DNA from 3 places in the Herminiimonas sp. GW821-FHT09C12 genome. Region 3 is predicted to be linked to each of the others. Evidence: predicted binding sites of a transcription regulator. Region 3 holds the regulator's gene; each other region holds the start of a gene.
What was found. The regulator sigma-54, encoded in region 3, starts transcription at its own class of promoters, with help from an activator protein. The targets are predictions, from matches to a motif close to TGGCANGNAANCTGCTTT.
Positions count from the first base shown of each region.

Region 1: a site for sigma-54 is predicted at 1,199-1,216, ahead of atzF (allophanate hydrolase). Genes of this name have one in related genera too.
Region 2: a site for sigma-54 is predicted at 806-823, ahead of AC07N2_RS01405 (CmpA/NrtA family ABC transporter substrate-binding protein). Genes of this name have one in related genera too.

Region 1 is NZ_JBWKPC010000001.1:1,546,859-1,549,132, reverse strand. It holds gene AC07N2_RS07400 (LrgB family protein) at 1-597, opposite strand, end outside; gene AC07N2_RS07395 (CidA/LrgA family protein) at 594-938, opposite strand; gene atzF (allophanate hydrolase) at 1,253-2,274, shown strand, end outside.
Region 2 is NZ_JBWKPC010000001.1:301,475-303,748, reverse strand. It holds gene AC07N2_RS01410 (ANTAR domain-containing response regulator) at 43-687, shown strand; gene AC07N2_RS01405 (CmpA/NrtA family ABC transporter substrate-binding protein) at 1,010-2,233, shown strand; gene ntrB (nitrate ABC transporter permease) at 2,243-2,274, shown strand, end outside.
Region 3 is NZ_JBWKPC010000001.1:1,270,508-1,272,781, reverse strand. It holds gene lptB (LPS export ABC transporter ATP-binding protein) at 1-392, shown strand, start outside; gene AC07N2_RS06045 (RNA polymerase factor sigma-54) at 414-1,883, shown strand; gene hpf (ribosome hibernation-promoting factor, HPF/YfiA family) at 1,987-2,274, shown strand, end outside.

The DNA of each region.
Region 1 (2,274 bases), 280 kb from region 3:
ACCATGCGCCGCCGCGCCCAAGGCAAAACCGCAAGTGATGTCGTCAGTGATTTTCATCGCCTTGAAAATGTAATGCGCGATACCCGAACCGAAAATACCAGTCAGCATCACCATCACCGCGGTCAAGGTCGGCAAGCCACCGATCTTCTCCGTCACACCCATGGCAATCGGCATCGTCACTGACTTCGGCGCCATCGACAAGACCGTCAACGGTGATGCACCCAATAGCCACGCTATCCCCATCCCGCATGTAATGGCTGCCGCGCCACCTATCAAGGCACCGGCCAGCAAGGGAAACCAGTTGCGCTTCAATTTATCGAGTTGCATATACAAGGGAATCGCCAAGGCAACCGTGACCGGACCGAGCAAGAAGTGCACGAACTGCGCGCCGTCGAAATAAGTTTTGTACGGCGTATCGCTGATATAAAGCACCAGCACCAGTATCGCTACCGAAATTGCCACCGGATTAGCTAGTGGACTGCGATTAGTTTTTTCATAAATCGTGGTCGCGATGCGATAAGCCAGCAAAGTTGCCGTCAACCACAACAGTGGTGAGCCGGCCAGATAAACCCAGACCGTATTGAAGTGCGGCATCATGGCTGAGTCCTTTTTTTCAGCTTGTTGATCACAGCCGCCGTCACCACGATGGAGACGACCGTGCTGATAATCAGCGCAATCGAAATCGCCAGCCACTCATCCGCAATCCTGTGCACATGCACGCTAATACCAACACCGGCCGGCACAAACAGCAAAGCCATGTGCGACAGCAATTGCGAAGTATTCGGTGCCAACTTGGTAGCCACGCCCTTCTTCACTATCAAATAGAGCAGCAGCAAGAGCATGCCAATGACAGGGCCGGGAACCGGTAGCGACAAGGCATAAACCAAACCTTCGCCCATCGTTTGAAAGATCAACAGGGTGAGTAGCGTATTGAGCATGAACAGAGAATAGGAAGAGTTCGATTGAAGGAAAGACAAGAAGCTGCAAAAAACAGATGCCGATATGGAATATACCGGCTCCGACATTCTACGTAACGGATCAGCCGGTCGGTGCAAATGCCGGTGCAGATCGATATTTTTCATCTATCGCACGCACCCGCAGAGTGCGCATGCGCACCATCGCGAGCCACAAGCAGGTCTATTCATCCGCTATTTACATGTAAATCGATAAGCTGAGCCTGGGTCATCAGTCCGGGCGCTGGCATGACTCATGCTATGTCAAATACAAACTTGTATACATGGGAGTATTCAAAATGCTTGGATGGACTATCAGCGATTGGCAAACTGCATATAACAACGGCGACACACCGGCCACCTTGTTATCCAACCTGCTCGACAGCTTGCAAAAAGACGATGTCGCGTGGATCAGCTTGATCAATCAACCTTATCTCGACGCACAATTGCAGGCGCTGGAAGCCAGACGCAAATCCTTGCCTGATCTATCGTCGCTGCCGCTGTATGGCGTACCGTTTGCAGCGAAAGACAATATCGATGTGGCTGGCATACGCACTACCGCCGCCTGTCCCGAGTTCGCTTACATCCCGACCCAGCATGCCACCGTCATACAACGTTTACTGGATGCGGGTGCAATTGTCATCGGCAAAACCAATCTCGATCAATTTGCCACCGGTCTGGTCGGCATACGTTCGCCTTACGGCGCAGTGCCAAACAGCTTCGATCCGGAATATGTTTCCGGCGGCTCCAGCTCCGGTTCTGCTTCGGTCGTAGCACGCGGTCTGGTGCCGTTTTCACTCGGCACGGATACCGCTGGCTCCGGCCGCGTACCAGCTGGCTTGAATAATATTGTCGGCTTGAAGCCGACGGTAGGCGCGATCAGCGGCCGCGGTGTAGTTCCAGCTTGCCGCACACTGGATTGCGTATCGATATTTGCCACGACCGTGGCTGATGCAGAATTGGTCTTCCAACAGGCATCCGGCTTCGATGAAGCTGATGGTTATTCGCGTGCTCGTCCTGACCATGTGCCGACTTCCTTGCCGGCCAAACCACGCTTCGGCATTCCTGCACAACCGGAATTTTATGGCGATGTGCAATCGGCAGAAGCATACGCACAAGCACTGGCACGCATCAAGGAAACTGGCGCTGAATGTATTCCACTCGACTTTTCATTATTCGATCAAGTCACGACCTTGTTGTACGACGGCCCATGGGTCGCCGAGCGTTATGCGGCCATCGAAACATTCGCCAAGGAACATGCAGATGCCATCCATCCGGTCGTGCGCGACATCATCTTCCGCGCCAAGGAATTTTCCGCAGC
Region 2 (2,274 bases), 970 kb from region 3:
TTCTGACAAGATCATATTTAGTACGACTTAATAGAACGCGAAATGACTAAGACTTCTCAACCTGATTTGCGCTCTTTACGTATTGTTGTCGTCAATCCCATCACGCCGGAGGGAGAGCCGGACGAGCACGCACTTGCGCAGGAAGAGCGCACGCGCGCATTACGCATAGGTCTGCTGGAAGCCGGCTACAACATCATCGCCTCATTTCCGGCAGATTTGCATTTGCCAGAACGGGTCGCGCAAATGCAGCCGGACATGATCATTATCGATGCCGAATCTGATGCACGCGATGTGCTGGAGCATGTCGTGATGGCAACACGTGATGCACGGCGTCCCATTGTTTTGTTTACCGAAGACAAGGCCACATCCAGTATGGAAGCTGCGATGGCAGCAGGCGTGTCGGCATATATCGTTGCGGGTTTGCAATCTGAACGTATCAAGCCGGTATTGGATGTGGCCATGGCGCGTTTCAACGCCGAGCAAAAATTGCTGACGGAGTTGTCGGATACCAAACTCAAGCTGGCTGAACGTAAAACGATAGAGCGCGCCAAGGGTTTATTGATGGAACGCCACAAAATTTCCGAAGACGAGGCGTATACCAAGCTGCGTCGCATGGCGATGGACAAGAATCTGAAGCTATCGGAGTTGGCGCAACGTGTTCTTGATATTGCGGATTTACTTGGTTAATCCGATAGTCGCACCAGAAGTCGTCTTGAATCCGCACTAAATAGATGCGGCGCACGGAAAGAGAGCGTTAATAAGAGAAGGATGACGTGACAGCCGCGCTAAGTAAGTAGTTTTTCGCTGGCACATCAATTGCTAGAAAGTGGTTAGTACCAACGACGGTACCAGGAACAAGATTATTCGGGCCAATGACGGCCGGGATAATCAGGACAAAGACGTCCGTGTCGCATGAGCTCTGCTTGTGTCGACCCGGGCGTCTTTTTTTTTGTGTTTATCAGAACCGCTCTTCGAGGAAACCATGACAACGAACGACAGGAAAATCAATATGACACGGCGCACAGTTTTGAAAGCGGGTGCAACCATTACGGCAACTGCCTTCAGTGGTTTGTCTACGCAAGGTGTCTGGGCTGCAGGTTCTGATAAGCCGGAAAAAGAAGAAATCAAGGTTGGCTTCATTCCCTTGACCGATTGTGCTTCTGTCGTCATGGCTTCAGTGATGGGCTTCGACAAAAAGTACGGTATCAAGATAGTGCCTACCAAAGAAGCGTCGTGGGCTGGTGTACGCGACAAACTGGTGAATGGTGAGCTGGATGCAGCGCATGTCTTGTATGGCTTGATCTACGGTGTACATGAAGGCGTAGGCGGTGCCAAGAAAGACATGGCCATCCTGATGAACCTGAACAATAACGGTCAGGCGATTACGCTTTCCAAAAAGCTGGCAGATGGTGGCGCCGTCGATGGCCCTGGCCTGGCGAAACTGATGCAAATGGAAAAACGCGAATACACATTCGCGCAAACTTTTCCAACCGGTACCCACGCGATGTGGCTGTACTACTGGCTGGCAACGTATGGCATTAACCCGATGAAGGATGCCAAGGTCATCACGGTTCCACCGCCACAAATGGTTGCCAATATGCGCGTCGGCAATATGGATGGTTTCTGCGTAGGTGAGCCATGGGGCCATCGTGCGATCGTTGACGGTATTGGTATCACTGCCGCCACTACACAAGACATCTGGAAAGATCATCCGGAAAAAGTATTGGGCACGACATCCGACTGGGTTGCCAAATACCCTAATTCTGCGCGTGCACTGACTGCGGCTGTACTGGAAGCCGGTCGCTGGATCGATGCATCCTTGTCCAACAAAAACAAAATGGCAGATGTGATTGCTGCCAAGTCCTACGTCAACACATCGGTAGACGTCATCAATCAACGCATTCTTGGTCGTTACCAAAACGGTTTGGGTAAAACCTGGGATGACCCTAACTACATGAAGTTTTACAACGAAGGCACAACCAACTTCCCGTATCTGTCGGATGGCATGTGGTTCATGACGCAGCACAAACGCTGGGGTTTGGTAAAAGGCGAGCCGGACTATCTGGGTACGGCCAAATCGATCAATCGCATCGATTTGTACAAGGAAGCGGCCACGCTGGCCAATGTGCCTGTCCCGAAAAATGTCATGCGTTCTTCCAAACTGATCGATGGCGTGGTGTGGGATGGCAAGAACCCGAAAGCATACGCAGAGTCATTCAAGATCAAGGCATAAGGAGTCATCATGAGTGCAATCATGCGTCCCGCAGAAAGCGC
Region 3 (2,274 bases):
CGCAAATTGAAGAACGACTCGACACACTGCTGGCCGATCTGCAAATTGAAAAGCTGCGCGAAAATCAAGCACTCTCCTTATCTGGTGGTGAGCGTCGTCGCGTCGAAATCGCACGCGCACTCGCAACCAATCCGCGCTTCGTGTTGCTTGATGAACCGTTTGCCGGTGTCGATCCAATTGCCGTGATTGAAATTCAACGCATCGTGCGCTTCCTGAAGGAACGTGGCATCGGCGTACTTATCACCGATCACAATGTGCGCGAAACGCTGGGTATCTGCGATCGCGCTTACATCATCAACCAGGGCGCAGTATTGGCCAGTGGACGACCTGACGACATCATTGCCAACGAATCGGTGCGTCGCGTCTACCTGGGCGAACACTTCCGCATGTAAGCGCGGAAGAGAAAAAAGTCTATGAAGCAATCCCTGCAATTACGAGTCTCGCAACATCTGGCCTTAACGCCACAACTGCAACAATCGATACGCTTGTTGCAGTTGTCGACTCTTGAATTGCATCAGGAACTGGAACAAATCCTGGCTGACAATCCGATGCTGGAACGTACCGATGATCCTCTCGATCATGCGATACGCTTGCTGGCTGATGGTGCCATCGGTGCAAACGGAACCACACCTGAAGGCGCCAGCGTCGAAGCCAACGCGCAAACACCAGAGAGTGAAACAACATTCGACGCACCCGATTTGCCGGAAGCTTCCAGTGCTGAAAGCGAATGGAGCTTTGACGATGTCGCACGCACCTCCAAGGCACCGGAAGATGACGATGCCCGTCCGCAACTGGAAGCGCACGAGACCACACTGCGCGAACACTTGCTGGAACAGATGCGCGTCACCGTGCGCGAACGACGTGACCGCGCCTTGCTCGAACTCATCATCGATGCATTAAACGACAACGGCTACCTGGAAGAAGAGCTGGAAGAAATTCATGCTCGTCTGCCGGAAGAACTCGAAATCGAACTGGAAGAATTGCAGATCGCCTTGAATCTGCTGCAAAGCTTCGACCCAGCCGGCGTCGGTGCGCGCAATGCTTCTGAATGTCTTGCATTGCAAATCAAGCGTTTCCCGAAAGTAGCGATGGTGACACGTCGCATGGCACTCGCCATTGTGGAAAACCATCTCCCCCTATTTGCTCAACGCGACTTCAACAAGCTACGCAAGGCGCTCGATTGTGACGACGAAGATCTGCGCGAAGCACAAGTCATCATCAAGCAATGCAATCCGCATCCAGGCTCCATCTTCGCCACCGATACATCGGATTATGTTGTGCCGGACGTCATCGTCAAACGCACCCGCAATGGCTGGCAAGTCATGCTCAATCACGACGTCATGCCACGCCTGCGCGTTAATAGCATGTATGCCAACATTTTGAAGCAAAGCAAGGGCGAAGGGTCGCTTGGTTCCCAGCTGCAAGAGGCTAAATGGCTGATCAAAAACATGCGCCAACGCTTCGACACCATCCTTCGTGTCGCACAGGCAATTGTAGAGCGGCAAAAAAACTTTTTTTCACATGGTGCAGTTGCCATGCGACCGCTTGTTTTACGTGAAATAGCTGATACACTGGGTTTACACGAGAGTACTATTTCACGTGTAACCACCCAGAAGTACATGCTCACCCCACACGGGATGTTCGAATTGAAATATTTTTTCGGCAGCCATGTCGCAACAGAAGCTGGTGGCGAAGCGTCATCAACTGCGATACGGGCACTGATCAAACAATTGATAGGAGCCGAAGACCCGAAAATTCCATTCTCTGATAGCAAGATTGCCGACATGCTGGCAGAACAAGGCATGGTGGTAGCAAGACGGACCGTCGCAAAATATCGTGAAGCCTTGAAGATTCCACCGGTCAATCTGCGCAAGTCGTTGTAGATATCGTCCTTAATAGTTTTTTGTTGTTATACGTTGCTGTGTTCAGCGTAGTCAGATAACAAGACGCGCACGAACCTCCAGTGATCTGCCATAGGAGCACTGTATGAATCTCACAATCAGTGGACATCACCTCGAATTAACCCCCGCCATCCGCGAATATGTACAAGGTAAATTGGAGCGCATCAAACGTCATTTTGATCACGTTATCGATATCGCAGTCATCCTGACTGTAGACAATCTTCCCGAAAAAGAAAAACGCCAAAAAGCAGAAATAAACTTGCGCGTGAGAGGCAAGGATCTGCACGCGGAAAGCATCGCAGATAATTTATATGCTGCCATCGATACGCTGATCGATAAACTCGATCGCCAAGTGATCAAATATAAAACCAAG